DNA from 3 places in the Pseudoalteromonas porphyrae genome. Region 1 is predicted to be linked to each of the others. Evidence: predicted binding sites of a transcription regulator. Region 1 holds the regulator's gene; each other region holds the start of a gene.
What was found. The regulator FliA, encoded in region 1, starts transcription of late flagellar genes. The targets are predictions, from matches to a motif close to CTAAAGNTNNNNNNNNNNNNGCCGATA.

Region 1 (10,818 bases):
ATACGATACAACAAAGATGTTCTCTGTTTGGGCTGAAGTTGCCGATGCACTTGTTTTTCCAATGGCGATGTTTGTTTTTATTATTGTTTTAGCGGGTATTATTGGTAATACACTGTTAGGCGGCTTCAATTTTAGCTGGGAAGCTGCGGCACCCAAAGCGAGTAAAATGTCCCCAGCTAAAGGTATTAAACGCATGCTTGGGCCGCAAGCAGGCGTTGAATTGATTAAATCTATTTTAAAATTTACAGTGGTCGCCGGTTTTGCTGTTTTTTTGATTAATACCTTTTTTGATGAAATTCTACATCTGAGTATTGAGGGGGCGCCCGGGAACATTCTTCATTCTTTAGAAATTTTAGCGTGGATGTTTTTAGGACTCACATGCACCATGGCAATTATTGCAGCAATAGACGCTCCTTATCAAAGTCATACTCATCATAAACAACTTAAAATGACTTTACAGGAAGTAAAAGATGAATATAAAAACTCCGAAGGTGATCCGCAAATAAAAGCGCGGATTAGGCAAACTCAAAGACAAATGTCTCAACGTAGAATGATGCAAGATGTGCCCGATGCTGACGTTGTTGTTACTAACCCAACACATTACTCAGTTGCATTAAAGTACGACACAGAGCGTGCAGGTGCACCAATCGTGCTTGCTAAAGGTGTGGATGAGATGGCTATGCAAATTAGAAAAGTAGCATTAGGTAATGAAGTGCCAATTGTAGAATCCCCAATGCTTACGCGTGCGTTATATCATACCGCTGAGGTGGGCGATCAAATACCGGATCAATTATTTACGGCTGTAGCGCAAGTGCTCGCATTTGTCTTTCAGCTTAAGCGCTTTCAAAAAGGCCGTGGTAAACGCCCGACAAAACTTAATAAAAACCTCCCCATCCCCGATGCCTACAAGCATTGATTTTTAGTTATTAACCTATTTTAATAAATAATTAATAACTGGAATAGTTATTGCAAATTCCGTGTAGTGTCAATTTTTTGAAATTGTAGAATTATGGAATTTAAAGCTGTATTACAACAACTTAATAGAGATAAAAAAGAGTATTTAAAAGGTGTAGGTACCCCTTTACTGGTACTTGCTGCGCTGGGAATGGTGATTTTACCGTTACCGCCATTTTTACTCGATATTCTTTTTTCGTTTAATATAGCTTTAGCACTAGTTGTGTTATTGGTGACAGTTTACACCATGAAGCCAGTAGAATTTGGCATGTTTCCAGCTGTACTTCTTATTGCAACCATCATGCGTTTAGCGCTCAATGTTGCCAGCACTCGAGTTGTACTTTTAGAAGGCCATAATGGAGGCGATGCTGCAGGTAAAGTTATTGAAGCCTTTGGCTCCGTAGTAATTGGCGGAAATTACGCAGTTGGTCTAGTGGTGTTTTTAATTCTGATCATCATCAACTTTGTAGTAATCACTAAGGGTGCGGGCCGTATCTCAGAAGTATCTGCACGCTTTACCCTTGATGCAATGCCAGGTAAGCAAATGGCAATTGATGCTGATTTGAACGCAGGCTTTATAAGCGCTGAGCAAGCACGTGACCGTCGTGAAGAGGTTACTCGCGAGGCTGATTTCTATGGTTCTATGGATGGTGCCAGTAAGTTTGTAAAAGGCGATGCCATAGCCGGTATCGTTATTTTGATTATCAATATTGTAGGTGGTTTATTTGTTGGAATGATCCAACATGACTTAAGTTTTAGTAATGCAATGGAAGTGTACACTTTGCTTACTATTGGTGACGGCCTAGTTGCTCAATTACCTTCATTACTCCTTTCAATTGGTACGGCCATTGTAGTAACCCGTCAAAATGAATCGCTCAATATGGGTGATCAATTTAAGAAACAACTTGGCAATGAAAAGTCACTATTTATCGCCTCAGGCATTTTGATTGTAATGGGCTTAGTGCCAGGCATGCCACACTTTGCATTTTTAAGCCTTGGTGCACTACTGGGGTATTTAGCATATTACACTCAACAAAGTAAGATCAAAGCCGCAGCGGTAAAAGAAGCTGAAACAGCGAATGGTGGTGCATCAGGAACAGGTGTTGCAAATAAAAAAGAGCAAAAAGAACTTAGCTGGGATGATGTTCAGCAAGTCGATGTTATTGGTTTGGAAGTGGGCTATCGTTTAATTCCGCTCGTTGATCAATCACAAGGTGGTGAGCTACTAAATCGAATTAAAGGTGTACGTAAAAAGCTTTCTCAAGAGTTAGGGTTTTTGGTACCGCCAGTACACATTCGCGATAACTTAGAATTAGATCCAAACGCATACAGAATTACTCTGATGGGTGTTTCAAGTGGTGAGGGGGAGCTTAAACATGGTGACGAGTTAGCGATTAACCCGGGACAAGTGTTTGGAGCGATTAAAGGGATTGCGACGAAAGACCCTGCTTTTGGTTTAGATGCAGTTTGGATTAAACCCGATCAAAAAGATGAAGCGCAATCATTAGGTTACACCGTTGTAGATGCTGCCACTGTCGTCGCGACCCATATTAGTCAACTACTTACAAATAGTGCAGCTTTACTACTTGGCCATGAAGAAGTACAAAATTTACTTGATATGCTAGCTAAGAGTCACCCTCGTTTAGTTGAAGGTTTAGTCCCAGATGTATTACCGTTGACAACAATCGTTAAAGTTTTACAAAATTTATTAAATGAAGGTGTCGCAATACGCGATATGCGTTCAATAGTACAAACCCTAGTAGAGTATGGCCCACGTAGCCAAGACCCTGATGTATTAACGGCTGCAGTGCGAATTTCACTGCGTAGATTAATTGTTCAGGACGCTGTTGGTATGTCATCAGAAATCCCTGTCATAACCTTGGCGCCTGAGTTGGAACAGATGTTGCATCAGTCACTACAGAATGCAGGCGACGAAGGTGCCGGAATTGAACCAGGACTTGCAGAGCGACTTCAGCAATCATTAAATGAAGCGCATCAAAATCAAGAAATGGCCGGTGAACCTTCGATATTGCTAACGTCAGGAATGTTACGCACTGTGTTATCTCGTTTTGTTAAGTACACCATACCAGGGTTACGGGTGATGTCTTATCAAGAGGTACCAGACGAAAGACAGATCAAGATTGTCAGCTCAGTAGGCCAATAATCGGATTTTAAAGGGGTTGAATTATGAAAATTAAACGTTTTTTTGCTAAAGATATGCGCACGGCACTTAAAGAAGTAAAAGATGAACTAGGTGTTGATGCGGTTATTATGTCAAATAAAAAACTTGCGAACGGTGTTGAAATCGTTGCCGCTGTTGATTATGACAAAGCAGCCCCAAAAGCGCCTGAAGCAAAACCAGCTATTGCGCAGGCACAAACAAATTCAAACTTTGTAAAGCCAGCACCACAGCGCTCTCAGCCTGAACCACAAGCAAAAGTTGCAGATAGCTTGCAAGCATTGTTAGAGCGTCAAACACCACGTCCACGCTCACCTGAACTTGCATCAATGTTTAGTCAATCTGGATTTGATACAGGCAGCCAATACCAAGAACAAAAACACAGTGCTCGTCAACACAGTGAAGTAAAGCCTAAACAAGATTTTTATCATCGAGATACCGCGCCAGTGTCACGCCCACAAACTCAAGCTCATAGCTTAGGTTTTGATGACGACTTAGACCGTGATTTTGATGATCTAGATACCTCAATGCCTACTAAAGAGGTTGCAAAAACAGATGAGATAACAGCAATGCGTGATGAAATGGCCGCAATGCGTCAGTTGTTAGAGCATCAAGTATCAGGTTTAATGCAGCAGGATATGGCTCGTCGTGACCCAACAAGAGCATGCATGATAGATCGCTTGATAGGTATGGGGATTGATAGTGAAGTTGCAGACCAAATGGCATGCTTTATTCCTGACGATGTATCACGTCAACAAGCATGGCAAGCCTTATTGCAAATGATTGAAAATCAGATGCATACAACTAATAATGAAATATTACGTCAAGGTGGTGTATTTGCATTAGTAGGTCCAACAGGGGTTGGTAAGACGACGACAGTTGCAAAACTTGCTGCGTTGGGTGCACAAAAGTATGGCGCTGATAAAGTGGCACTGATCACAACAGATACATACCGTATTGGTGCATATGAGCAACTAGCTACATACGGACGTATTATCGGCTGTGGTGTTAAGCAAGTTAAAGATGCTAATGAATTAGCTGAAGTTTTATACCATTTACGAAATAAGCGTCTAGTATTAATAGATACGGCGGGAATGAGTCAGCGTGATTTACGTTTAACAGAGCAATTAAACACCTTAATGCGCAATCAAAGAGTTGATATTCGCAATTACTTGGTGCTTAGTGCAACAGCGCAAATTAACGTTTTACAAGAAACCGTAAGACACTTTAAAAAAGTACAATTAAGTGGCTGTATTTTCACCAAATTAGATGAATCACTAAGTTTAGGTGAGATAATTAGTATAGCGATTCAAAATCGCCTCCCAATAGGGTATCTTACTAATGGTCAGCGAGTCCCTGAGGACATCCGGGTGGCTAATGCAGAGAAATTAGTAAAAAAAGCTGAACAATTGTATTTAAAAAGAACAAAAGCACAACATTCGCGACGTCAAGCAGTAGCGTCAAGCACAGTAGGGATGTATGATTAACACAGTATTAGATCAAGCAAGTGGCCTGCGTAAAATGAGTCAAAACAATAATAACGGCGTTAAGGTTATCGCTGTCACTGGTGGTAAGGGAGGCGTTGGTAAAACAAACGTTTCACTTAATACTGCGATTGCTTTGGGTCAACTCGGAAACAGAGTATTAGTATTGGATGCCGATTTAGGCCTAGCAAACTGTGATGTGATGTTAGGATTACGTGTTGAGCGTAACTTGTCTCACGTATTGTCGGGTGAATGTGAGCTCGATGAAATTTTAGTTGAAGGCCCCGCAGGGATAAAAATAGTCCCCGCTACCTCCGGCTCGCAGAGTATGGTTGAATTATCGCCATCAGAGCATGCCGGTCTTATTCGTGCCTTTAGTGAGCTAAATACCGAATTTGATATATTAATTGTTGATACTGCAGCCGGTATTTCAGATATGGTGCTCAGTTTTTCGCGCGCCGCACAAGATGTGATGGTTGTCGTATGTGACGAGCCCACTTCAATTACTGATGCCTATGCGCTTATTAAAATATTAAGTCGTGAACACGGCGTATACAAGTTCAAAATAGTCGCTAATATGGTACGCAGTATACGTGAAGGTCATGAGTTATTTGCAAAGTTATCTAAAGTCACAGATCGTTTTTTAGATGTGTCGATGGAACTAGTTGCAACGGTGCCTTATGATGAAAATATGCGAAAGTCTACGCGCCGTCAAAAAGTAATCGTAGAGCTGTTTCCTAGCTCACCAGCTGCAATTGCATTTAAAACACTCGCGACAAAAGCAGTAAAATGGCCTATACCTAATCAACCATCTGGCCATTTAGAATTTTTCATAGAAAAATTAGTAAACGGCTAATTATGACGGCATCGGTGAATAAAGCGATGGGATATCAATCTACACAGAACTTAAATGTGATTGTTGAGCGCCATGCTTCATTAGTCAAAAAAGTGGCGTGCCATTTAATTGCTCGTTTACCACCAAGTGTACAGTTGGATGATTTAATTCAATCAGGAATGATTGGTTTAATTGAAGCCTCGAAAAACTTTGACGCCACTAAAGGCGCCAGTTTTGAAACATTTGCAGGTATTCGTATTCGTGGTGCTATGCTTGATGAAATGAGGCGTGGTGATTGGGCTCCAAGATCGGTGCATCGCAATAGTCGTATGGTTGCAGAAGCGATATCAGAGTTAGAAAGTGGACTTAATCGTGAACCAAAAGATATTGAAGTTGCTGAAAAACTTGATATTACGCTAGATGAGTACCATCATATTCTTAATGATGTGAATTCTAGTAAAATACTAGGCATTGAAGACCTTGGTGTTGATGAAGATGTAATTACACCAGTTGGACATGATTTAGCACTAGATAAGCCTTTTAATAATGTTAAAAATGATAAGTTTAATCAATCATTGCTAGAGGCAATAAAGTCTTTACCAGAACGAGATGGTTTAGTGCTATCGCTTTACTACAATGATGAAATGAATTTAAAAGAAATTGGGCACATACTCGATGTAAGTGAATCGCGTGTGAGTCAGATACATGGTCAGGCGATGATTAAGCTTAAAGCAAAAATCAATGACTGGATAAACTAGTAGTAAGTAAATATAGGTTCAGACCTCACCGGAGGATGTTTTGGATAAAAACATGAAAATTCTTGTTGTTGATGACTTTTCGACGATGAGACGTATTATCAAAAATCTGTTAAGGGATTTAGGTTTTACTAATGTGCAAGAAGCTGATGATGGCTCAACAGCTTTGCCGATGCTGCAAAATCAAGAGTTTGATTTTGTTGTGACAGACTGGAATATGCCTGGAATGCAAGGTATTGATTTGCTAAGAGCAATCAGAGCGGATGATACGCTTAAGCATATTCCAGTGTTAATGGTAACCGCAGAAGCTAAAAAAGAACAAATTGTAGCTGCTGCACAAGCCGGCGTTAACGGCTACATCGTTAAACCATTTACTGCAGCAACACTAAAAACCAAATTGGAAAAAGTGTTTGAGCGTTTAGGTTAAATAAAGAGGAGAGGCTTATGTCAGCACCTGCTGCGCCTCAGATCAGTTTAGAGCAAGCCCGTCAGCTTGTGGTTTACTTAGAAAACGGTGAACAAGACAAAGCTGATCAACTAATTCTAGATGCGGCGTCAAAAGAGCAGTCAGAACTTTTTGCAGAAGTTGGTAAGTTAACTCGCCAACTTCATGATGCGCTGAAAAATTTTGAACTCGATACACGTCTAGCTGATTTAACCACCGAAGCCTTACCGGATGCTAAACAGCGGCTCAATTATGTTATGGAAATGACAGAAAGTGCTGCTAATAAAACGATGGATGCGGTAGAGGCTAGTTTACCTATAGCTCAGCAACTAGCAGATGAAATTTCACATATCAAACCCACATGGGATCGTTTGATGAACCGTGAAATTGAATTGGGCGAGTTTAAAACGCTCTGCCATAGCTTAGATAAGTTTATGAATAACTCGCATTCTAAGACTGATGAATTACAAGGTCTAATGACCAATGTATTGATGGCACAAGATTATCAAGATTTAACTGGGCAAGTAATTCGCCGTGTTATTGAACTTGTAAGAGAAGTTGAAGATAGCTTAATCCATTTGCTTACTGCATTTGGTACCCATGATGATGGCGACACTAAAGTACAACAACAAGCCATTGAAACACCGCCTGCTGAAGATACACTTGCAGGTCCTGAAGGGCCAATAATTGATAAAGAATCACGTGATGATGTTGTCTCAGGACAAGATGAAGTTGATGATTTGTTATCAAGCTTGGGTTTCTAAGAGGAGAAGACTGCATGAGCTTTGAAGTCGATGAAGATATTTTACAAGATTTTCTAGTTGAAGCTGGAGAAATTCTTGAGCTTTTATCAGAACAGCTAGTAGAACTTGAAAATAACCCTGATGATACCGAGTTGCTCAATGCAATTTTCCGTGGATTTCATACGGTTAAAGGCGGCGCCGGTTTTTTAAGCATGACCGAGTTAGTTGATGCTTGTCATGGTGCAGAGAATGTTTTTGATTTGTTACGCCAGGGTGTTCGAAAAGTAAATTCTGAGCTGATGGATGTTATCCTACAAGCATTAGATACTATAAATGAGATGTTCGCTACAATTCAAAGTAGAGAAAAGCCGACCCCTGCTGATCCTGAATTATTAGCGATAATGCATAGATTGGGGCAACCGCCCACAGCTGATGAAGAAAGCGCCATCGAAGTTACAGAAGCACCAGCTGAAGTAAATGATGAGTCAGCTTCAGGTGACGATCCATTTGCATTTGATTTGTTATTTGATGGACAAGTAGATAGCCCGCAAGCCGATACACAAATTGATGATATATCGGAAGATGAATTTGAAAATTTGCTTGATGAACTTCATGGCAAAGGACAAAGTCCGATAATATCAAGTACGACGGCAAGTAGTGCTAATAGTAGTGATATAACCGATGACGAGTTTGATAATTTATTGGATGAATTACATGGTGTAGGTAGTTTTGGTGCTGTTAGTAATGATATTCCGGTCAGCAAACCTGAAGCACCAAAAGACCCAATAGCACCGGTAAATAAACCCGTGGTAAGTCAAACCGATGATGAAATCAGTGATGATGAATTTGAAGCATTACTTGATGAATTACATGGTAAAGGCAGTGCTCCAAAAGCGACAGAAGAAGCACCTATTGCAGCGGCTACTCCAAAAGTAGCACCCGCAGCACCTAAAGCTGCTGCTCCTGCGCCAGTTTCTAAGCCAGCACCAGTGAGTCAGCCTGCAAAAGTTGCTGATAAACCAGCTGCGGTAGCTAAAAAACCAGCACCAACGCAAGCAGAAACAACAGTTCGTGTTGATACTAAGCGCCTTGACCAAATAATGAATATGGTCGGTGAATTAGTATTGGTTCGTAATCGTTTAGTAAGCTTAGCAACAAATACTGATAGCGAAACTATGGGTAAAGCTATCTCTAATCTCGATGTCGTTACGGCTGATTTACAAGGTGCCGTAATGAAAACCCGAATGCAGCCGATTAAGAAAGTGTTTGGTCGTTTCCCACGAGTTGTAAGAGATTTAGCGCGTAGTTTGAAAAAAGATATAAACTTATTACTTGTTGGTGAAGAAACTGACCTAGATAAAAATCTAGTTGAAGCTTTAGCTGACCCATTAGTGCATTTAGTACGTAACTCTGTTGACCACGGGATTGAAATGCCAGACGTGCGTGAAGCAAGTGGTAAATCTCGAACAGGTACAGTCACACTTTCAGCTTCTCAAGAAGGCGATCATATTTTACTGACCATCAAAGATGATGGCGCAGGAATGGATGCAGAGAAACTTAAAAAGATCGCGATTAATAAAGGCGTGTTAGATCATGATCAAGCGAGTCGATTATCTGATACTGAAGCCTATAACTTAATTTTTGCACCAGGCTTTTCTACCAAAGAAGAGATTTCAGATATATCAGGGCGTGGTGTTGGAATGGATGTGGTGAAAACCAAAATCACGCAGCTTAATGGCTCCGTTAATATCCAATCGGAATTAGGTGTTGGCACTATACTTGAAATCAAAGTGCCGTTAACTTTAGCGATTCTACCCACATTAATGGTGGTAGTTGGTGAGCAAACATTTGCTTTACCTTTGGCCGGTGTAAATGAAATATTTCATTTGGATTTAACTAAAACGAATGTGGTTGATGGTCAGTTGACTATTATCGTTCGTAAGAAAGCGATACCGCTGTTTTATTTAGAGCATTGGTTGGTCAAAGGAGCTGATAGATCATTACGAAAAGCACAAGGCCATGTGGTTATTGTGCAAATCGGAACTCAGCAAGTTGGTTTTGTGGTGGATTCTTTAATAGGCCAAGAAGAAGTAGTAATCAAGCCATTGGATGCTTTATTGCAAGGGACACCTGGTATGGCTGGGGCAACAATTACCTCAGACGGTGGTATCGCCTTGATTTTAGATGTTCCTAATCTATTGAAGCATTACGCAGGATAACCATATATTTATCTTAATACGGGAGTCTAAATTACTCCCGTTGATAAACTTAACAAGAGAATACCAATGGCAGTTAAAGTATTAGTTGTTGATGATTCTAGTTTTTTTCGTCGCCGTGTGAGTGAAATACTAGAGCAAGATAAGGATATTGAAGTTATTGGTTTTGCGGTTAATGGCCGTGAAGCAGTAGAAAAGACCAGTCAGTTACGTCCAGATGTAATCACCATGGATATCGAAATGCCTGTGCTTGATGGTATTAGTGCTGTGAAAGAAATCATGGCTGCAAACCCTACACCTATTTTAATGTTTTCTTCATTAACCCGTGATGGTGCAACAGCAACATTAGATGCGCTTGATGCTGGAGCTTTGGATTTTTTACCGAAAAAATTTGAAGATATCGCTCGTAATAATGAAGACGCAGTTAAGTTATTACAAAATAAAGTAAAAGAAATTAGCCGCAGGCGCCTATCACGTATTAGTAGGCCAACAGCTCAAACACGACCAACAGCACCTAAAACACCAACAAGGGTCGGTGGAGTTTCAGCGCGATCGTTAACAACTCCTCAGCCTGATCGTACTTTTAGCAGTAGACCTGCCAGTCCTTCTGTAGCGTCATCTAATAGTTTACGTGCATCAGGAAAAAAATACCAAATTGTCGCGATAGGAACATCAACGGGTGGGCCCGTTGCATTGCAAGCAATTTTAACAAAGTTACCAGCCAATTTCCCTCATCCTATTTTACTGATACAGCATATGCCTGCAGCGTTTACACCTGCTTTTGCGGCTCGTTTAAATGGGTTGTGTCAAATTAAAGTAAAAGAAGCACAACAAGGTGACAGACTGTTACCTGGTGTCGCCTACCTCGCGCCAGGAGGTCAGCAAATGCTGATTGAGGGGCGTGGTGGCAGTCGAACATTAAAGGTATTTGAAGACGATAGTGCTAGGATCACTTATAAGCCAAGCGTAGATGTAACCTTTGCAAGTACTGCAAAAGCTTACCAAGGTGATGTATTAGCAGTTGTGTTGACTGGTATGGGAGCTGATGGCCGCGACGGTGCTAGAATGCTTAAACAAGCAGGGGCAACTATTTGGGCACAAGACGAAAAAACAAGTGTTGTTTATGGTATGCCACAAGCCGTTGCGAATGCAGGTCTATCATCTGCAAGTCTTGCGCTCGATGAAGTAGCAGGGCGAATCGTTCGAG
Region 2 (10,818 bases), on a different contig from region 1:
AACGTCATTCTGCAATATCACAAATGACAGAAGCCGTTATGGCTATTAGCCAAGCACCGGATGGACGATTATGGGTCGCTAATCGAAGTGGCGTAGGCTACTTTGATTTAGATAAAAACTTTATAAATAAAATACCGAGCAATCAATATGGCCGCGCGGCAGTTCATGATTTACAGTTTGATGGCGATAGACTTTATATAGCGACAGGGCGAGGTGTTTTTTTCTATGAAAATAAAACCTTATACACAGTCCCTGGGCGAGCACTAAAAGATAACCCTGTATTTGCGATCAGTCGCTCCAACAAGGGAGGCTTTTGGATTGGGACAGGCCGAGGTATGTATAGATTGAGCTACGGTGGTTTAACACCCTTTGCTTACAATGCATTTTTAGGCAGTAAGTTTATTACTTATGTGCTCGATAAGGCAAACTTTGGCCTAATAGGAACAAGTAAAGGGGCGTATTATTTTACCGATCGTGGTATTGAAAAAATAGGTGATCAAACAAGCTTAGAAAGCGCCTATATTACGAGTATCTTACATATTGATGGTGTAGGTATATTAATAGGTTCGTTAAATGATGGGTTATTTTATCGCAGTACTCAAGGGCAGTGGCATCAACTTGATGCGTCAAATGGCTTACCATATGGGTCGATTTTTAGTTTGCGTTACGATGAAAAACTAAAGCGTATTTGGGTTAGCACCATGAAAGGTGTGTATCGAATGCCGGTTGAGCAATTTAGTGGCGACATTGAAAGTTTAAAAGTAGAGCAAGTGATATCTTCTTTTGATCGCCAATTAGATGGTAAAGCAAGTCAGTGTTGCACTGGTTTAGGTCATGATGCCGTTGCTGAATCGGGTAATTCAATGTGGTATCCGAGTTTACAGGGTGTTGTTGAAATACCTAAAGATATTGAACTCTTCGGTATTAAACCTTTACGTCCAAAAGTCGAAAGTTTAAATACAGGGTTACGTACACTCGCTACGGCAGCTTTAGGAGATAATCCTGAGCTTGAAACCGATGAGCGGGATATTACGCTTAAATACACAGCGATTGATTATTCTGCGCCGACGAGTATTGAATTTAGGTATCGACTTAGTGGTTTAGATAGTGATTGGCGTTATGCCAATACTCGTCGTGAAGCCATTTATACTAATTTACCGCCAGGGCCATTCTTATTTCAACTTGAAGCAAAGCGACAAGGTGAAGATTGGGTTAAGGCTCAAAGTACCGAATACGCGTTTGTAGTACCAAGACGTTTTGATGAAACCATTTATTTTAGGTTACTCATTACCAGCAGCTTTATTTTGTTATTCTACCTTGTGTTTTGGGTGTTTAGAAAGCAAGAACGACGTAAGCAAGCAGCTCTTGAAAGTCAGGTAACTGAGCGCACAACAGAGCTACGTGAAGCTAATGATAAGCTTAACCAAGTTAACTCCCAGCTAAAACTTGTAAGTCACTCAGATGAACTTACAGGGCTTAGGAGTCGTCGCTTTTTGTTTGATCAATTACCAAAAGATATTGAGCATTTCCAACGTAATTCTCAGTCGTTACAAGCGCAGGGGAAATCTTTAGTTTTACTTATTATTAATTTTGATAATTTTAGCCGCATAAATGATGCTTATGGCCCGTTAGGTGGAGATAGTTGTTTACAACAAATGGCTGCATTATTGAATACCCGTACACAGGGCTCTGATTATGTTGCTCGTTGGAGTGGTGATGAGTTTTTATTATTACTACGAGATTTCAAACGTGCATCAATTGATAGTTACGTATCAGAGTTGTGCAAAGCCGTTGCCTCTCATACCTTTAAATTACCCAATGGCAGTAATATAAATTTAACAGCATCAATCGGTTTTTCATTTTACCCATTACCACTTTTAGGTGGGCAAGTAATTGGCTGGGAAACCTCTGTCAATCTAGCAGATATTGCTCTACAGCAGGTCAAAAAGCGTGGTGGTGACGGGGCTGCTAATATTACGTTTGATGAACAGCTTGATGCATTTGAATTTGAACAAACTCATAATGTTGAACAACAACTCAGTGTTTTACAGGCAAATGGTCTCGCCGATATAAAAATTTGGATGCGATAAGGCAATTTAAAATATAAAAAAGGAGCCCTTAGGCTCCTTTTTTATTTCTGTGACATGAGGAAATTAATCAGGTAATTAATCAATAAACTGTTTAATTGCAGTGAGAATACCTTGCTCTCCTAGCCCCATTTCATCATGCATTTGCTCTTGTGTACCATGCTTGATGAATTCATCTGGAATACCTAAGTTTAAAATGTTAGCGGTTGCTTTCATAGCTGCTAAATATTCATTAACCGCAGACCCAGCACCACCGACAATCGCATTATCTTCAAGTGTAACGATAACATCATGCTCTGCTAATAATGTGTCTATTAAGACGGTATCAAGCGGTTTAACAAAGCGCATGTCAACGAGACTAGCACCTAGTTCATCTGCGGCTAATTGTGCATTTTCAAGTAACGTACCAAAAGATAAAATTGCGATTTTAGTCCCTTGTTTAATGACTCGGCCTTTACCAATCTCAAGTTCACTCATTTGCTCACTGATCTCAGTCGTGCCAGCACTACCACGAGGATAACGAACCGCAACAGGGCTGTTACAACGATAGCCGGTATACAACATTTGACGGCACTCATTGGTGTCACTAGGTGTCATGATAATCATATTTGGAATGCAACGCATGAAACTTAAATCGTATGCGCCTTGGTGGGTTTCACCATCAGCGCCAACAATACCCGCACGGTCTATAGCAAATAGTACAGGGAGATTTTGCAACGCAACATCGTGAATGAGCTGATCATACGCACGCTGTAAAAAACTAGAGTAAATTGCAACAACCGGTTTCAGCCCTTCGCATGCAAAACCAGCCGCTAAAGTAACAGCGTGTTGTTCAGCAATGGCAACATCAAAATATTGTTCCGGATACTCTTTTGAAAATCGAACCATGCCTGAACCTTCACGCATGGCCGGGGTAATTGCCATCAACTTTTCATCTTGGCTTGCCATATCACATAGCCAATCGCCAAATACTTTAGAGAACGTGGCTGCGCTTGGTTTTGATTTTGGTAGGCTTGAAATAGCAGGGTCAAACTTAGGTACGCCATGATAGCCAATAGGATCAGCTTCAGCTGGTTTATAGCCTTTGCCTTTTTGAGTTTTAATATGCAGTAACTGCGGGCCTTTTAAATTACGCATGTTACGTAGTGTATCAACCAGCATATTCACATCATGGCCATCAATTGGGCCAATATAGTTTAAACCGAGTTCTTCAAAGAAAGTTCCCGGGATAACCATGCCTTTAAGATGCTCTTCCATTCGACTGGCTAATTGCTTCACTGGTGGCACACCAGATAAAAGTTTTTTACTACCTTCGCGAATATTTGTATAAAAACTGCCAGATAAAATCCGTGCAAAATGATTAGTTAGTGCGCCAACATTTTCCGAAATCGACATTTCGTTGTCATTCAAAATGATCAACATGTCAGATTTAACATCACCTAGGTGATTCATTGCTTCAAATGCCATACCCGCAGTAATTGCCCCATCGCCAATAACAGCGACGGTTTTACGGCCTTTCCCTTCTTTTTGAGCAGCAATCGCCATTCCTAATGCTGCTGAGATTGAAGTACTTGAGTGACCAACACTAAAAGTATCGTATCGGCTTTCTTCGCGAAAAGGAAAAGGGTGTAAGCCATCTTTTTGACGAATGGTATGCATTTGGTCACGCCGACCAGTTAAAATTTTGTGCGGGTAGGCTTGATGGCCTACATCCCAGACTAAACGATCATCAGGTGTGTTATAAACATAATGAAGTGCTACTGTAAGTTCTACAGTGCCTAAGCCTGACGCAAGGTGGCCACTGCTTTGCGAGACTGAATTAAGTAAATATTCACGCAACTCATTGCTAAATGCAGGTAATTTTTCTTGCGCTAAATCACGCAGTTGGGCTGGTTCATCAACCAAACCTAATAATGGATACTTGCTACTATCAAGTGTCATGATTTTTAATACATCCTTCGCTAACCAGAGGTCATTATAGCGCAATGTTACTCTGATTTTTTAGTTATTTTGTACGTCATTGTTTACTCATTGTTGAGCTATATTTAATAATCGCGTTCAACAATATATTTTGCCAAGTTTTCGAGTTCACGTGTATCAGCATCAATTTCAGCTAGCGCATTGAGTGCTTGATTGAGTAATGATTGTGCTTTTTCTTTTGCGCCATCTAAGCCCAATATTGCAGGGTAAGTTGCTTTATTTGCTGCGATATCAGAGCCTTGTGGTTTTCCGAGTGTGTATGTATCGCCTTCAACGTCTAGGATATCGTCTTGTACCTGAAAAGCCAACCCAATTGCATTTCCAAAAATTCTTAGCTGTTGTAGTGTACGCTCATTTGTATTTATAGAACACATGGCACCTAGCGCTATAGCGCAGTTTAATAATGCACCTGTTTTTAAATTATGCATGCGTTCGAGTTCAGATAAGCTAATCACTTTATCCGTAGCAGCAATATCTAACGCTTGCCCACCAACCATACCCTCAATTCCAGATGCTTTAGCCAATACGGCAATCATTTTTAATTGTTGCTGAGCAGGCACTTTAAATTGATGATTGGCAATTAATTCAAATGCTAATGTTTGTAGTGCATCACCTGCCAATATAGCTTGTGCCTCACTATACATTATATGGCATGTTGGCCGACCACGGCGCAAGTCATCATCATCCATTGCAGGTAAATCATCATGTACAAGCGAATAACTATGAATACATTCTATGGCAGCTGCGAGAATATCAAGATCTTGTTTGTTTGCGCCTAGCATTTTCCCCGTGGCGTATACCAAAAATGGGCGTATACGTTTGCCACCATTTAAAACACCATAATGAGTTGCATTTTTAATGGTTTCGTCTGTATCTAGAGGCTGTTTAAAATACTGATTAAGGGTTGTTTCAACATCGTGTTGAGCCTGTTTTATTTGTTCTTTTAATGGCACCGATTAATCCAAATCATTATCAAAAGTTGTAAGCGATGATTGGTTATTATTACCCATTAGAATAGCTACTTTTTGCTCTGCTTGTTGTAGTTTATTCGATGATGCCCCCGCTAGTGAAATCCCACGTTCGAACTGTTTTAATGACTGCTCAAGAGATAACTCTCCTTGCTCCATTTGTGTGACGATTAATGAAAGTTCTTCGAGTGCTTGCTCAAAACTGAGGTTTTCTGGTTTTTTAGTCGCCATACAGAATTTAACTTAGATGATAGAAATTTGAGGCCAATTTTAGGGGGAATGCTAAACTAGGTCAAAGACTGATGTGTTTTTTTTAATTAATAATTGGTTTTGCTCGTAAATACATTGGAGTATAAGAATAGGTTAATGCGAGATTTACTGTAATACTTAATTAAATTGAACAAAATACAGCTCGATATTCTTAATTTATTTATATGAAATGATTTAAGTATTTCAATAAATTGCCGATAAGCGCTTAATAATAAAAATTTGTTGTCAGTGGCAGCAATGTATCGATTCCTCTGGAGGGATAAGTGGATTTAGCAACCATAATAGGTATTCTCGGAGCTATTGGCTTAATTGTCATGTCCATGTTTATGAGTAGTAGCGGTGAAATGGCGATGTTTTACAATACACCGTCAGTGGTTATCGTATTTGGCGGTTCACTGTTTATTGTTTTATCTAACTTTACAATGTCTCAGTTTCTTGGAATAGGTAAAGTTGTAACCAAAGCATTCATGTTTAAGATTGAATCTCCTGAAGAACTTATTGAAAAAGCAGTTGAACTTGCTGATTCAGCACGTAAAGGAGGGTTCTTAGCGCTTGAAGAGGCTGAAATCCCTAACGGATTTATGCGCAAAGGTGTCGATATGCTTGTAGATGGCCACGATGCTGATGTTGTGCGCGCTACATTACAAAAAGATATTTCTTTAACCCTTACTCGCCATGAAACGGGGGCCGGTTTATTTAAATCACTGGCTGATATAGGCCCTGCAATGGGTATGATTGGTACGCTCATTGGGTTAGTGGCAATGTTGTCAAACATGGATGATCCAAAAGCGATAGGACCTGCAATGGCGGTAGCGCTTTTGACCACATTATACGGCGCATTTTTAGCGAACGTTGTAGCAATTCCAATTCAAGTGAAATTAGAGCTGCGTAAAGAAGAAGAAGCAATGAACCAGCGTTTGATTCTAGATGCAGTTTTGGGTATTCAAGATGGCCAAAACCCAAAAGTAATAGAAGGTATTTTGAAAAACTACTTACCAGAATCAAAACGTAAAGTGGATACTGAGGAGTAAGCATGTCTGATCAAGAGTGCAAATGCCCACCACCTGGTCTGCCCGCATGGATGGGAACCTTTGCTGATTTAATGTCATTGTTGATGTGCTTCTTTGTACTTTTGCTCGCGTTTTCTGAAATGGATGTCCTCAAGTTTAAGCAAATTGCGGGTTCGATGAAGTTTGCTTTTGGTGTTCAAAATAAAATAGAAGTTAAAGATATTCCAAAAGGAACGTCCGTGATTGCCATGGAGTTTACCCCCGGTAAACCTGAGCCAACACCTATAGAGACTATTCAGCAACAAACCGTCGAAATGACACAGCAAATGCTAGAGTTTCAAGCGGGCGATGAAAGCTCTGCAGGTGGTCGTCAAGAGCAGCGCGGCGATAAGCGCGGTGGTGAATCTCAAAGTACTGCACAAGAGCAGTCATCAGAGCAATCAACAGCGGCGGCTGATCAAGAACAAGTAAATGAACTCGTTAAAAAAATTGCTCAACAGTTGGAGCAGCAAATCATAGATGGTGCAATAGAGCTTGAATCACTTGGTCAGCAAATTATTATTCGGATCCGTGAAAATGGTTCATTTCCTTCAGGTAGTGCATTTTTACAACCTAAATTTAAACCAATTATTCGTGATATTGCGACGTTATTAAAAGATGTGCCAGGTGAAATTACAGTCTCTGGGCATACCGATGATTTTCAAGTTTCTAATGAGTTATATACCAATAATTGGGACTTGTCATCTAAGCGTGCTGTTGCCGTTGCCACAGAAATGCAAAAAGCACAAGGGTTTGATAAAACAAGAATGATGGTTGTTGGTCACGCAGAAACCCGCCCATTAGTGCCAAATGAAACGGATACTGATAGACGCCGTAATCGGCGTGTTGAGATTTCTATAATGCAAGGTAAAGCGAAAGAATCAGATCCAATAGAAGTTCGTTAATGATACTTGGCAAAGTACTTTTTTTAGCATAAAGTAAATTTTCCTTAACAAGTGTAACGGAGTGACTTATGAGAAAAATAGACAAGTATAGCTATATGCCAGGTAATGGCGGTGGCAATGACGATGATGATAAGAAACCAGATAAAAAATAGCTATGGCTGATTGGTTTTTGAAGTTTATTTTAATTTTGGAAAATAGCTGGGTGTTTATTTTAAGCCCAGCTATTTTTGTTTTCTATTTACGTAAAGATTTTTTTGCACTTCGTTTTGTTTCGATAACCGCCGCTTTTTTTCTTTACGGTACGCTTATACACGATCCTTTAAAAAATTTAGATGACGGTATATATGTATATCGGTATGTCGTTTGGGCATTCAATGATCTAGCTTGGATGGCATTAATTGCATATCTAGCCATTAAAGATAAAGTGTATTTATGGCAAAGCATATTGGGGCAATTAGTGGTTTTAGGGGCCCCAATTTTACAGTTGTTTAGGCTGCTTGATCGCCACCTTTGGGATCTTTCATATAGTACTATGATGTATAAAACATTATTACCTATTATAAACATAGCTACGGTGGTTGTGTGTTATCTACCATTAATATATTTAGTTTTAAAAAAACGCGATATGACCTCACAGGCTTAATAATTCCCCATCTAATTTACCTGTGCTAAAATACTGTTTATATAAACAGTTGTTGTGGCGCGTTATTATGAAATTATACATTGCTGAAAAACCCTCACTTGGTCGTGCAATTGCCGATGCGTTGCCAAAACCCCATAAAAAACATGACGGCTATATTGAAGTTGCTAATGGTGATTGTGTTTCTTGGTGTATAGGCCATTTGCTAGAGCAAGCAGAACCAGATGATTATAACGAACAATATAAAAAATGGCGTTTTGATGACTTACCTATCATTCCACAGCAATGGCAGTTAAAGGCAAAACCTAAAACTCGTAAACAACTTACTGTACTTAAAAAATTAATCAAACAAGCTGAACAGCTTGTTCACGCTGGCGATCCGGACCGCGAAGGTCAGTTACTGGTGGATGAAGTAATCGAACAAGTAAAATTATCACAAACTAAAAAGCAGAGTATTCAACGCTTATTGATTAGTGATTTGAATGTGAGCGCAGTTAAAAAATCATTGCAAAATGTGCGCTCAAATCGAGATTTTATTCCGTTAAGTGTATCTGCTTTAGCCCGCTCTCGAGCTGATTGGCTGTTCGGTATGAACTTAACGCGTGCCTATACACTTGCAGGTCAAAAAGCAGGGTTTGGTAATGTATTATCGGTAGGTAGAGTACAAACGCCTATTTTAGGTTTAGTGGTAAATCGCGATAATGAAATAGCTAACTTTATAGCGAAGCCATTTTATGAAGTATTTGCCCACCTAAGCACAGAAAATAAAGAGACATTTTCTGCAAAGTGGCAACCAAGTAAAGCCTGTGAACCTTATCAAGATGAAGAGGGAAGAGTACTTCACCGTGGACTTGCTGAAAATGTTGCGTCACGTATTTCTAATCAACCTGGTGAAATCACAGCGCTTGAACAAAAGCAGAAAAAACAACAGGCCCCTTTGCCATATAATTTATCAGCATTACAAATAGATGCTGCCAAAGCATTTTCAATGCCTGCACAAAAGGTATTGGATATTTGCCAAAATTTATATGAGCGTCATAAGCTCATTACCTACCCCCGTTCAGATAATCGTTATTTACCTAAAGATCATCATCAAGAAGCTGCGAGTATAATAAAGGCAATTGTTATTAATGGTGGTCAAAGTGATGCAAATTGCCAAGGCGCTGATATTAGCAAACGCGGTAAGTGTTTTAACGACAGTAAAGTTGCGGCGCATCATGCCATTACTCCTACAGCTAAGCAGCTAAAGTCAGTAAGTTTGAATGCGGAAGAAAGTAAAGTGTATGGATTGATCTGTCGTCATTATCTAATCCAATTTTATCCTGACTATATTTATAACGAAACAAAAGCAGAAATAACAATTAATGGTGGTGTTTTTAAAGCTAACGCAAAGCAAGATGTGAGTTTAGGTTTCAAAGTACTGATGGGAAAAACAGCATTAAAAGATGAGCAGATCTTACCTCCTTTAAGAAAAGGTCAAAAGTTACATTGTGAGCGGGGCGAAGTTATCGATAAAATGACCAGCCCACCGGCCCATTTTAATGATGCTACATTGCTTGGCGCGATGACAGGCATTAGCCGTTATGTTAAAGATCCAGAGATTAAAAAAATATTAAAAGAAACGGATGGCTTAGGAACCGAAGCAACCAGAGCGGGTATTTTAGAATTGTTATTTAAAAGGCAATTTTTAAAGCGCCAAGGCAAACTTATTTTAGCAACTGATACAGGTAAGGCATTGATCAGTGCGTTGCCACACGGTTTAGCCAGTCCAGATTTAACTGCAAAATGGGAAGCGTCACTGAGTAATATTGCAGAACAACAAATGAGTTATCAACAATTTTTAAATCCTTTATTAGCTGATTTAGTAGGATTTGTTGAATTAGCCAAAAATTGTAACAGCAACGTGTTTGCGCAATTACCAAAAACGTCGCCAAAGCGACGTTTTAAAAGAAAAGCCAAACCAAAAGCCAAAACTGCATAAGTTTATTGGTTAAATAAAGCCACCGCTGCATTACTCATCGCGGTAATACCCGTTGGGATTGCAGTTTTATAGTCAGGAGCAAATTTACTGGAATGCAGAGAAGGTAAAGTTGCCCCTGATTTTTGAGCTGCTAGATAGTGGCCTTGCTCTACACCACCTAACCAAAATAAGGTAATAGGAATTTTTTTATCTGTGCGGCCATATAGGCCAAAATCTTCCCCAGCCATAACCGCTTCTGTTTCTAGTACATTACTCTGGCCAATTGCGGCGCTAATCGCACTGCGTACAAGATCAGTTTGAGCTGGATTATTATAAGTTGAAGGGATCGACTCATCTTCATGTACATAAACAACGGGTAATAACTCTTCAGTTAAGCCCGCACTAAACGCAATACCACTACTAATACGTTTGATCGCTGCAATTTGTTGCTCGCGAATTTTAGGATTATAACTACGTAATGTTAGTTGTAGTTTCACCTCATTTGAAATGACATTATGTTTTGATCCACCATGGATTGAGCCTACCGTAATTACTGATGGTTCAAGAGGAGATAATTCACGACTAGTAATTGTTTGCAGCGCCAAAATTATTCGTGATGCAATCACCACAGGGTCAACTGTCAAATGTGGATAAGCGCCATGACCACCTTTACCTTTGACAGTTATATCCACTGAATCTACACTTGCCATAGTATATTCATTCTTCATGCTTACTTTACCAGCAGGAACACCGGCACTAACATGTAAAGCAATTACATGATCAGGAGTAGGGTATTTGGTGAATAAACCTTCTTTAAGCATCGCTTTTGCGCCGCCACCTACTTCTTCTGCAGGTTGTGCCACCATCATCAAAGTACCTTGCCAAGCACCTTTATGCAGCATTAACTGTTGTGCAGTGCCGATAAACGAACTCATATGAATATCGTGACCACAACCATG
Region 3 (10,818 bases), on a different contig from region 1:
GTGCTTATGCTAAAGCTGATGCGCCAGGTGTGTATGTAAACGATAGTAAAATTGCTTCACTAGGGCTTCGCGTTCGTCGCGGTTGCTCTTTTCATGGCCTTGCACTAAACGTAAGTATGGACATGAGCCCATTTTTACGTATAAACCCTTGTGGTTATGCGGGTATGAATATGGTGCAAACAACCGATTTAAACGGCCCACAAGACCTTGAACAAGCAGGTAATGGACTCGTTAAACACATGATAAAAAAGCTTAATGCAACTGAAGTTAAGTTTACTGAAGGGTTTGAAAACGAATGAATAAGCCAGTCAAGATGGAACCAGGGGTAAAACTGCGCGACGCTGAAAAAATGGCGTTGATCCCAGTAAAAGTATTACCGACTGAAAAAAATGAAATGCTACGTAAGCCCGAGTGGCTAAAAATTCGTTTGCCTAAATCAACTGAACGGATCGATGGCATTAAACAGGCAATGCGCAAACACGGTCTTCACTCAGTCTGTGAAGAAGCATCATGCCCAAACTTATCAGAGTGCTTTAACCACGGTACAGCAACCTTTATGATCTTAGGTGCTATCTGTACACGTCGTTGCCCATTTTGTGACGTTGCACACGGCCGTCCATTAACACCAGACGCCGCAGAACCTGAAAAATTAGCGCTGACAATCAGAGACATGAAGCTAAGCTATGTGGTGATCACCTCAGTTGACCGTGATGACTTACGTGATGGTGGCGCGCAACATTTTGCTGATTGTATCCGTGAAATTCGTAAATACAACCCGACTATCACTATCGAAATTTTAGTGCCTGATTTTCGTGGTCGTATGGACCGCGCGCTTGAAATTCTAATCGAAACACCACCAGATGTGTTTAACCACAACTTAGAAACTGCGCCGCGTTTGTATAAACTTGCGCGCCCTGGTGCTGATTACAAATGGTCATTAGAATTATTGCGTCGTTTTAAAGAAGCACACCCAGAAGTTAAAACTAAATCTGGTTTAATGGTAGGTCTTGGCGAAGAAATTAGCGAAATCGAGGAAGTGCTTCGCGATTTACGTGCTCACAACGTAGATATGCTAACTGTCGGCCAATATTTACAGCCTTCAAAGCACCATTTACCAGTAAAACGTTACGTACCACCAGCAGAGTTTGATGCACTTAAAGTGTACGCCGATGAAATTGGTTTTACTCATGCAGCCTCTGGCCCATTTGTTCGTTCAAGTTATCACGCTGATCAGCAAGCTGCAGGTAAAGAAGTGAAATAATCATTTCTACACAATTGAAAAAGCCGTTAGTAATGAGTTAAGCAACTAGCGGCTTTTTTGTGACTGTAATGCAATAAACTGCTGCACATTTTTTACTTCTCTAGGCATGACTGCACGCTCGTGGGCATGTAATTGCGCTAATTTAATCTCTGATAATGGCGTTTTAGCACTGACTAAAGTTAGCTCTAGATTAGGTTGCACATGACTAAATACATAGTGAACTCGTGCAATATGGAACTCTGAGCTGACCAAAGTGGCCGCAGTTATATTTTCCGCTGCGAGTAGTGGCTTAGTGAGTAATGCATCCTCAAAGGTAAAGCGGCTTAGCGCCACCGGTAAAAAAGCAAATTCAGGTATACCTAGTTCAATTAAATAACGTTTAGTATATTCACCATGAGCATGGTTAGTGGTATTAAAATGCGCTCCAAATCCACCTGTACACAAAATCTTAGCGGGCATTTTTAGATAAGTTTGATAAGCCTGCTCACAACGGCTTTTTGCTATCAATGATAAACTGCCGTCATTATTATTTGGCCCACCTAAAACAATTATTGCTGTTTTAATTACGCTATTCGTCACTGCTTTCATTTCGCCACTCTCAATTGTTCTTTTTTCTTTGGCTATCAGCTTAAAACTATTTTTGCTGTTTGTAATTAATCATTAGGTCAAACTGCTTTTCCTTGAGACAATCACGTTAGTTATTTTTAAACCATGGTTCATATAATGAAACTATTAGTTAGAAACTTATCTCGCACTATTACTGAGCATGAAATTCGCACTCTTTTTACTGAGCACGGTAAAGTAGCCGATTGTAATTTAGTACTTGATAAAGAAACAGGCCAATCAAAAGGCTTTGCCTTTGTTGAAATGCCTAATGATGCTGAAGCTTCTGTAGCAATTAAAGCATTAAATCAAAGCACTGTAGATAAAAGTAAAATCCGAGTAAAAAAAGCTGACGCTTAATACCAATCTGCATAAATATTTGAACAATTTAACGAATTAAATCACGCTATAGCGTCGTTAAAATTTTTATTTAGAACAACTAGATATAAAAATTTTTGCCTAGGGCGTGTTGACCTTTCGTGATTGATTTTGCAGCAGTATGTTTGGTATTTAGGCAAGGCAGAGCCTATGTCGTGTGGTTGTTCCCCATAAATAGGCGATAATGCAGTATAAATGCCAAACATGCGCTGCCCAAAGGGTTCTTCCTAGGGGCGATTGACTCTTTGTTACCTACACGGATGTAGGTAAGGGGCGTGAGCAGGATGCGGAAGCTTTGCTCGGTTTTTACTTATTCTCACATGGATGTGATCCAGTAGAATAACGCAGGAGCAGTTATCGAGCCCGCTAGGTTACAAACCTCGCGCCGCGATTAAATCGCCCCTAGATTGAACAAATTTCAATCCACAAAGGTCAACACGCCCTAGTTATAGCGCAATTTTTTGTCATTAAATAAACTCCATATCTATCCAGATTGGTATAACGCGTAAAGTGACATACCAGCTTTATAATGTACGGGAGTTTAGCTTGCTAAAATACAGTGTTTTATTTAATTGGTATGCCATTATTTTAATGGTAATAACGTAATAGACTTTACTTGAATGACCGCGTTACCACCTTCATCATCTTTTAAATCAGGCACTAAATAAACCGCACTTACATGCGCTTTAATAATACCTAAATCCTTTGAGTTCGTTGGCGTCCAGCTAGGTCGATTAAAATCAGCAACATTAATACATGCGCTTACCCACTTTTTGGCTTTAGGCAAAATATGTTGATAGTGCGCATAACTTTTATCGCCCTTCCCACCGTATTCTTTTTGAGATAATTTTACCACTAAATCACGACTGCTTTGATAGGTAAGCTGTATTGTCTCAGCGCCCTTTAAGTCACCTTTTGGTAGATCATAAATCAGCTCCACCCACGAGTTATTTTTGGCATCCACGCGAGGCACTCGCGAGAAATTAACCCAAATTGCCCCCTCTGACAGCAAACTCGCTTTTGTTAGTGCTTTACTTCCATGCGGATCGGTGGCGTAACGCCAGTCTTGCTCAGTTAAAGTGTTTTTCGTTAAGCTAGTTTCATCTTGCAAGCATGTGTTTGTTGCATGAACAGAAAATGGTAATAAGCTAAAAAATAAAATACGTAGTGATCGGTTAAACACGCAAAATCCTTATTAAGAGTTTTTTTGAGTATACCTTAAAGCTGGATTAATTAAAGGCACAAAAAATGGGCAGTTAAGCCCATTCTTTTAGCGAAAAGATGCAATTATGCTTCAGATTCGTCTTCTTCTTCCTCATCAACAGGCTCTTGACGCTGTGCAGCGCGTGCGATGATTTCAACGTAGAAGGACGTTAAGCCTTGCTTTTCAATTTCACTGATAGAATTATTTATCTCAGCAACATGCACTACTTGTGCATCGTCTGCTGTATTACCAAACTTACAATCAAATGCCCAGTAATCAGCATCAAATGGTAAGGTTTTGTTACGCTCTCTTTTCAAATATTTTTTTACTTCATGCTTTGCAGCATCAACCATACGTGGATATTTGATTTTCTCGTGATTCAGCGTGAATGTTTTCTTCATTACGTTCCTAATTACCTTTATTAAATGATAATGGTATTTATGAAACACCATTTGAGGTCATTATAGCAATTGCATTTAATTTTTGGATGCTTTTTTTACACTAAAGTAAATTAATTAGTCTAGTGTCAAAATATGACACATTAATGTCAAGCTTGAGATAAGTGCAACGGCTGATGAAGTGCTTCATTATTAAGGCTGTCGTAAAAAGCTGCCGCATCCATTTGTGGGTTATCGAGCTGAGTTTCTTTATGTTGGTGGCGTTTACGGGTGACTAATTCACAGTTATCAATAATATTTAGTGGGATATGAATTTTATCATCACGAATAGCTAACGGTTCTGGCGCTAGACATGCACGTAATCGAAGGTCACTCATCCCACCATCATTAAGGCGTTGCGCATTATGTTGGCCAATCAACATATCAAACTCTGTTGGTGCAAGTACTTGTTTTGGCCCTGCTCCTAATTTTTTACGCAATTGATCTTCATCTTCAACAACAACATTCGCATCTATGGGCGTTTTAGGAAGATGAAACTGACTAAAATCTAACGCATCATGAGAAAGCATTGCCAATAACAAAGCAAACTCGCCACGACGTGATTCACTCACACTTATAGCAAGACGATTGTTAAGTTGACTCTCTGTGATTAACAAATCATCGATTTGCATAGACTTTAGCCGATTAAAGTAGGTAATAGATATTTATCGGCTTTATTTCATTTTTCTTTAGCTTTTTTCTTTACTTAAATGCTGATTTTGCTATTATCAGCGCCGTTGCATTGGAGGGGTTCCCGAGCGGCCAAAGGGATCAGACTGTAAATCTGACGGCTCAGCCTTCGCTGGTTCGAATCCAGCTCCCTCCACCACTTTTCTTACCGCTAAGTTAAGTGGGGCCAAATGCGACAAAATTAGTGTGGAGGGGTTCCCGAGCGGCCAAAGGGATCAGACTGTAAATCTGACGGCTCAGCCTTCGCTGGTTCGAATCCAGCTCCCTCCACCACTTTTCTTTCTAGCCTTGCTAGTTCTAGACTTAATTTTTCTAATTTTATTCTTTATTAATCAAATACCCATTGTAAACTTGAACCGTGTTGTTTTAACCACTTTGTTGCTTGCTTATAGTTCGGGTAAAATTCACTAACGCGTAGCCAAAATGGCGCACTGTGATTTAAGTACTTCAAGTGTGCAAGCTCATGCACAATTACATAATCAATAATGTACTGTGGTGCACTGACTAACAATAAATTAAAGGTAAGTTCCCTGCGTCGATTACAACTACCCCAACGTCGTTTATAAGTTTGGATCCGAATGCTGCTAGGCAGCGCTTCTGCCATTTTCAAACAGTAATCATTAACCCGCATTTCAATGTAACTTTCTAACTGTTCGTGTAAAAAGGTTTCTAATAATGTTTGATACATTAATTGTTGATGCTTAACTCGACCAGAAATACTGAGTTGCAAAGTGGTCACAGGCTGATTTTTCACTAACAACCAATGGCTACGATTACTTACAGCAAAAGTTAATTGTACAACATCATCAAAAACAACCACCCGATTATTTTTTAATGGGTATTGCCTTGTGTCTAATTGCTGGCTTTGCTTGGTAATTTGCACATTGATCCAATCTGTTTTACTCAACAACCAACTCTCAAGCTCTTTTTTAGCAACACCTATAGGTGCATAAACTGTCACAGCCTGCTGATGAACTTTAATTGCCACGGTTTTACGACGGCGACTGCGCTTTAATGTGTATTCAAACAAATTTAACTCTTAGTGCTACGGTGAGCAATATGGAATAATTTTCGAGTTATTATATTACCTTGCAAAAAAACTGCTAACCTATAATTAAGAATAATTTGAAAAGCAGCATCCGATTATGCCTGATAAGCCTTGTTGTAAGTATACCTCCCCCGATGGGCATCAATGCCAGGAAATAGATATGGGCTCAGGTTTTTGTTTTTGGCATGATAATAAGTTTGATAAATCGGGCCTTGAGCTGAGTCACAAATTAGAACGTTATGCTAAAAAAGGAGGTTTATTGCAAGGTCTTCAGTTACAGCGTGCAAACTTAACAGGCTTAAGCCTAATAAAGCATGATGATGAAGAAGGATTTGATTTATCTTACAGTAATTTTTATCGAGCAAATTTAAGTGGTGCTCACCTATTTAATAATACAATCGCACACAGCTCATTAATGAAAGCAAATTTACGTGAGGCTAACCTGCACTACTGTAACTTGCAACATACTAATTTATTAGGAATTAAGCTGGACAACACGCGCATTGATAAAATTGATTTAGGTGTTGAATTATTACAAGAGAGCCAAGCTAAAACAGCCCTTAAACAATCAGATCGCAACACTGCGCTAGACCTATTTGAGCAATCTGAAGAAATATTTAGAAACCTACGTAAAGCATCGGAACAACAAGGTCTTTTCGAGCTCGCTGGTAACTTTACCTATAAAGAATTAAGAATGCGCCATGCGCAATACCCCAAAGGCTCTAAAAAACAATTAGCATCCAGTGCTATCAACTTATTGTGTGGATATGGCGAAAAACCTGAAAACGTCATTAGGTTTAGCTTAGGCTTAATCATTTTTTGTGCATTTTGCTACTTTATCTTTGGCGTTGTATATGCCGGAGAAACGCTCCAACTAAATTTATCCGCTTCTTTCAATGATAACTTATCAGCATTACTCAATAGTTTTTATTTTAGTGTTGTTACATTTACGACGTTAGGCTACGGCGATATTACGCCAACCGGATTTTCTCGTTTTATCGCCGCTGTAGAAGCATTTTGCGGTAGTTTCTCATTAGCTTTATTCGTAGTTGTCTTTGTAAAACGTATGACTCGCTAGGCTTCTTTCAAGTTGAAAGAATAATAAATTACAGGTTTGGGCAAAACTCGCTATAAAAACAACTGTTAATAATGCTAAAGTTATAACCTATATAATGTAGTGCACTGATTTTAAGTGCTTTGCTTTTGTTAATTTCTGTCGCATTCCATGAGTGAACTTATTGGATAAGCCATATTTTGAGCCATTATGCTTGCAACGTTTTTTATTACGAATCAAGACCCTAGTTTAATTATAAATGGTGTTTTTAACCCTTTTTTGGTGACGCTATCAATTTTAACGGCCATTTTTGCGGCCTATTTCTCTGCATATTTAATTGATCTGGCAAAAGAAACACGCTTTAAGAGCTATCAAAGGCTCGCAAATTCAACCGCTGCGCTCGTGCTCTCTGGTGGTATTTGGAGTATGCACTTTATTGGTATGTTAGCTTTTTCTTTGTGTACTAATATTAGCTATGACCCTGCAATCACTTTCCTCTCTTTTATTCCTGCTTTTTTGGCTTGTTTAACGGCTATTTCTTTATTAGTTAAAAGTAATAAAAAATTCATAGATTTACTCGTACCATCCGTTTTGTTAGGCGCAGGTATCGGGACCATGCATTATAGTGGGATGGCAGCAATGGAGTTGAGCCCGCTACTTAGGTATGACCCACTCATGTTTGGTTTATCAATTATTGTGGCTGTCGTACTTGCGTTTATATCCTTGTACACACGTTTTAATATCAGCCAGCATTTCCCTAAATTTACAGTTATTCAAGCAAGGCTGATCAGTGCGATTATTCTCGGGTTTGCCGTTGCGGGCATGCACTATATGGGAATGGCCGCCACACGATTTGTTGCAACATCCCCATTATTAAATGACAGTAGCAAAGATTCACAACTTACCTTTGTGGCCATCAGTGTCGTTTTTTCTACCATGCTTTTAACGGCAATTGTAGCTATTATAAACGGCATGGTTCGCTACCGGATGTTGTTAGAAGAAAAAACAGGTAACGAATCACGCTTAGAAGCCATTTTATCCACTGCGATTGATGGCATAGTTACAATTGATCACCTTGGCCATATTCTAAGCTTTAATAATGCTGCAGAAGGTATTTTTGGATGGAGTGAAGCCGAAGTTCGAGGAAAAAATGTTAAAATGCTGATGGCTGATGACATTGCTAATCATCATGATGATTATCTTTCTAAAGCAGACCATATTGATTTAGGGAAAGTTATTGGCATTAATCGTGATGTGTTCGCAAAACATAAAAATGGTCACTTATTCCCTATCCGACTTGGCATAGGTGAAGTCAACCAACCTGGTCATAATTCCTTGTTCGTTGGCTTTATCACAGACTTAAGCGAACAGCGCACCCTACAACAAAACCTAGTCAAAAAAGAGCAACAATATCGCTCTTTAATGGACAATATGCCTGGTGTTGTTTTTCGCTGCCATATAAATGAACAATGGAGCATGATTTTTATCAGCCCTAGTATTCATGAACTAACTGGTTACATACCCTCTGAGTTTATTAATAAAAATATCGAGTTTGGTAATTTACTTTATAAAGATGATATTCCACATATTAACGAAGCAATTGATCAGGCGATTACAGATAAATCGCAATATTCAATTGAATATCGAGTACGCCACCGTAACGGAAATCTAATTTGGGTACTTGAGAAAGGTAGTTTTGAATTTAATGAGCATGGCGTAGCTATTTGGATTGACGGTGTGCTTGTTGATATAAGCGAGCGACGAAAATACGAAGATAAGCTTAAGCTCGCCAAAATAGCCGCAGAAGATGCAGCGCAAGCTAAGCAGTCCTTTATGGCAAATATGAGCCATGAAATTCGTACACCAATGAATTCAATCATTGGCTTTAGTGACTTATTGATGGACACTCCGCTTGATCAGGAGCAGCAAAAACATTTGATCACCGTAAATAATGCAGCACGCTCACTACTGCGCTTACTTAACGAGATCCTCGATTCTGCAAAACTTGAAAAAGGGAAACTGACTATTGAGCCTGTGCATTTTAACCTCCAACCTATGCTCGACAGCATTATCTCAACGTTCTGGTTAGAAGCCAAAAAGAAAGATCTAGCGTTAAACCTTACCATCAAAGAGTCAGTGCATACTGCCTACTATGGGGATCCCGATAGAATCAGGCAAGTACTCACAAACTTAATTGGCAACGCAATTAAATTTACAGAAAAAGGGACTGTGGATGTAACCGTGAGTACGACTCAAAACAATTATTTATTTTTTGAAGTGCAAGATACTGGTATTGGTATTGCCAAAGATCGCCTTAAAGCTGTATTCCAGCCATTTGAACAGGCTGATGGCACCACGACCCGTCGCTTTGGTGGAACAGGCCTTGGCACGACTATTAGCAAACAACTCGTCGAATTAATGGGCGGCTCTATTAATCTAGTCAGCGAAGAACATAAAGGCAGCTGTTTTTTCTTTTCACTCCCACTTGGTGAAGGAGATGAAAGTTTAATTAACTACTTTGATGGCCTACATACACAATTACCTCCTTTGCGTATTTTAGTGGTTGACGATATTGAGCAAAATGTTGAGCTACTGCGTTTATTACTTTCTCGAGATAAGCATACCGTCAGCACCGCGTGTAATGGTTTAGAGGCGCTGGCCATTTTTGAGCAACAAGACTTTGATGTTATTTTGATGGATATTCATATGCCTGAATGTGATGGCATCACAGCAACGCAAAAAATACGTAAAATAGAGCAGCAACGACAGTTAAAAAACGTGCCTATTATTGCGCTAACAGCCAGTGTTTTACAGCAAGATAAGCTAACAGCGAAAAAAGCGGGAATGAACGGATTTGCGAATAAACCGGTTGATATAAACCAACTAAACCAAGAAATTTCGCAAGTTTTGGGTTTTGGACTGAAAAAAGAAACCTTGATTGCCCACACAGATCCAACAGCGCTGCACATAGATTTCAAAAAAGGGCAGCTGCTTTGGGGCAGTAAATGTAAGCAGTTGACACAAATTCAGCGTTTTTTAAAAGAACAACACCCACTTTACGACACTATGTTTAAAAATGGCTTAGCTGCATTAAAAAATGCTAATAGCACACTACACACCCTTAAAGGCTTATCGGGTAATTTAGGTTTACCAACCATGATGAAGCTTTTCTCCGAAATAGAAAAAAGCCAAACATTACAGCAACAAACTCAACTCATTAGACAATTACAAACAGAGTTAAATACGGTGAGTCAGCTTTTAATCGAGAAGACATCATCTTGCATGCCACACCATGAACCTGAAAAAAACACACGCGAGTTATCACTCAGTGAACTTAAATCAATGTGTGAACTACTTTTCAAAGACGCTGAAAACGCCGAGCTTAACGATGAGTTCTTAGCAAAAATAGCCGCTGGTGCACCACAGATTTATCAAAGTGAAGTTACTGCCTTAGTAGAATCTTTTGACCTATTTGATTTTGATAATGCCCAAAGTAACCTTAAATTATTAATTGAACGACTTAATCAGACTGATAATATGGAAACACAATGATGGACTTAATAACTGAGCGCCCAAGAATTCTTATTGTTGACGATGAACCCGCCAACTTAAAAGTAATGCGTGAAGTCTTAAGCAAACATTATCGTCTATCGTTTGCTAAATCGGGAGATGCCGCACTCGCATTAGTTGAAAAAGAACCACCTAAGCTTATACTACTTGATATCATGATGCCTGATATGAATGGCTTTGAAGTATGTCAACGCCTTAAGAGCAACCCTACAACTACACATATCCCGATTATTTTTGTTACTGCATTGAGTGATGAAAGCGATGAGTTTAAAGGCTTTGAATTAGGCGCGGTTGATTACATAACCAAGCCAATCAGCCCTGCAATCGTTCGTGCAAGAGTAAAAACACACTTATCACTCATTCAGGCTGAGCAATTAAAATTAGCCCATGTAGATTTAGTTCACCGTTTAGGGCGAGCCGCAGAATATAAAGACACCGATACAGGTGAGCACATTGTTCGGATGAGTAAATACAGTAAAATTCTTGCACTTGCCTATGGCATGCATGAAGAGCATGCTGAGCTGTTAAAGCAAGCGGCACCAATGCATGACATTGGGAAAATCGGGATCCCTG

Region 2: pomA (flagellar motor protein PomA) is a predicted target of FliA. The motif match lies at 5,479-5,505, and genes of this name have one in related genera.
Region 3: ADS77_RS13795 (VC2046/SO_2500 family protein) is a predicted target of FliA. The motif match lies at 4,550-4,576, and genes of this name have one in related genera.

What each region holds. Positions count from the first base shown of each region.
Region 1 is NZ_LHPH01000007.1:318,257-329,074, forward strand. Features, by position in the region: gene flhB (flagellar biosynthesis protein FlhB) at 1-916, shown strand, start outside; gene flhA (flagellar biosynthesis protein FlhA) at 1,010-3,118, shown strand; gene flhF (flagellar biosynthesis protein FlhF) at 3,142-4,620, shown strand; gene ADS77_RS08505 (MinD/ParA family protein) at 4,613-5,473, shown strand; gene ADS77_RS08510 (RNA polymerase sigma factor FliA) at 5,500-6,210, shown strand; gene cheY (chemotaxis response regulator CheY) at 6,251-6,634, shown strand; gene ADS77_RS08520 (protein phosphatase CheZ) at 6,652-7,416, shown strand; gene ADS77_RS08525 (chemotaxis protein CheA) at 7,431-9,614, shown strand; gene ADS77_RS08530 (chemotaxis response regulator protein-glutamate methylesterase) at 9,681-10,818, shown strand, end outside.
Region 2 is NZ_LHPH01000020.1:1,962-12,779, reverse strand. Features, by position in the region: gene ADS77_RS15480 (ligand-binding sensor domain-containing diguanylate cyclase) at 1-2,090, shown strand, start outside; gene dxs (1-deoxy-D-xylulose-5-phosphate synthase) at 2,166-4,028, opposite strand; gene ispA ((2E,6E)-farnesyl diphosphate synthase) at 4,133-5,020, opposite strand; gene ADS77_RS15465 (exodeoxyribonuclease VII small subunit) at 5,024-5,266, opposite strand; gene pomA (flagellar motor protein PomA) at 5,569-6,336, shown strand; gene ADS77_RS15455 (flagellar motor protein MotB) at 6,339-7,259, shown strand; gene ADS77_RS15450 (hypothetical protein) at 7,414-7,902, shown strand; gene ADS77_RS15445 (DNA topoisomerase III) at 7,970-9,880, shown strand; gene ADS77_RS15440 (M20 family metallopeptidase) at 9,883-10,818, opposite strand, start outside.
Region 3 is NZ_LHPH01000016.1:17,451-28,268, forward strand. Features, by position in the region: gene lipB (lipoyl(octanoyl) transferase LipB) at 1-299, shown strand, start outside; gene lipA (lipoyl synthase) at 296-1,261, shown strand; gene ADS77_RS13775 (YdcF family protein) at 1,307-1,849, opposite strand; gene ADS77_RS13780 (RNA recognition motif domain-containing protein) at 1,985-2,224, shown strand; gene ADS77_RS13785 (hypothetical protein) at 2,826-3,425, opposite strand; gene ADS77_RS13790 (DUF6172 family protein) at 3,530-3,847, opposite strand; gene ADS77_RS13795 (VC2046/SO_2500 family protein) at 3,994-4,515, opposite strand; tRNA gene ADS77_RS13800 (tRNA-Tyr) at 4,628-4,712, shown strand; tRNA gene ADS77_RS13805 (tRNA-Tyr) at 4,762-4,846, shown strand; gene ADS77_RS13810 (M48 family metallopeptidase) at 4,902-5,603, opposite strand; gene ADS77_RS13815 (ion channel) at 5,719-6,699, shown strand; gene ADS77_RS13820 (MHYT domain-containing protein) at 6,886-10,227, shown strand; gene ADS77_RS13825 (two-component system response regulator) at 10,227-10,818, shown strand, end outside.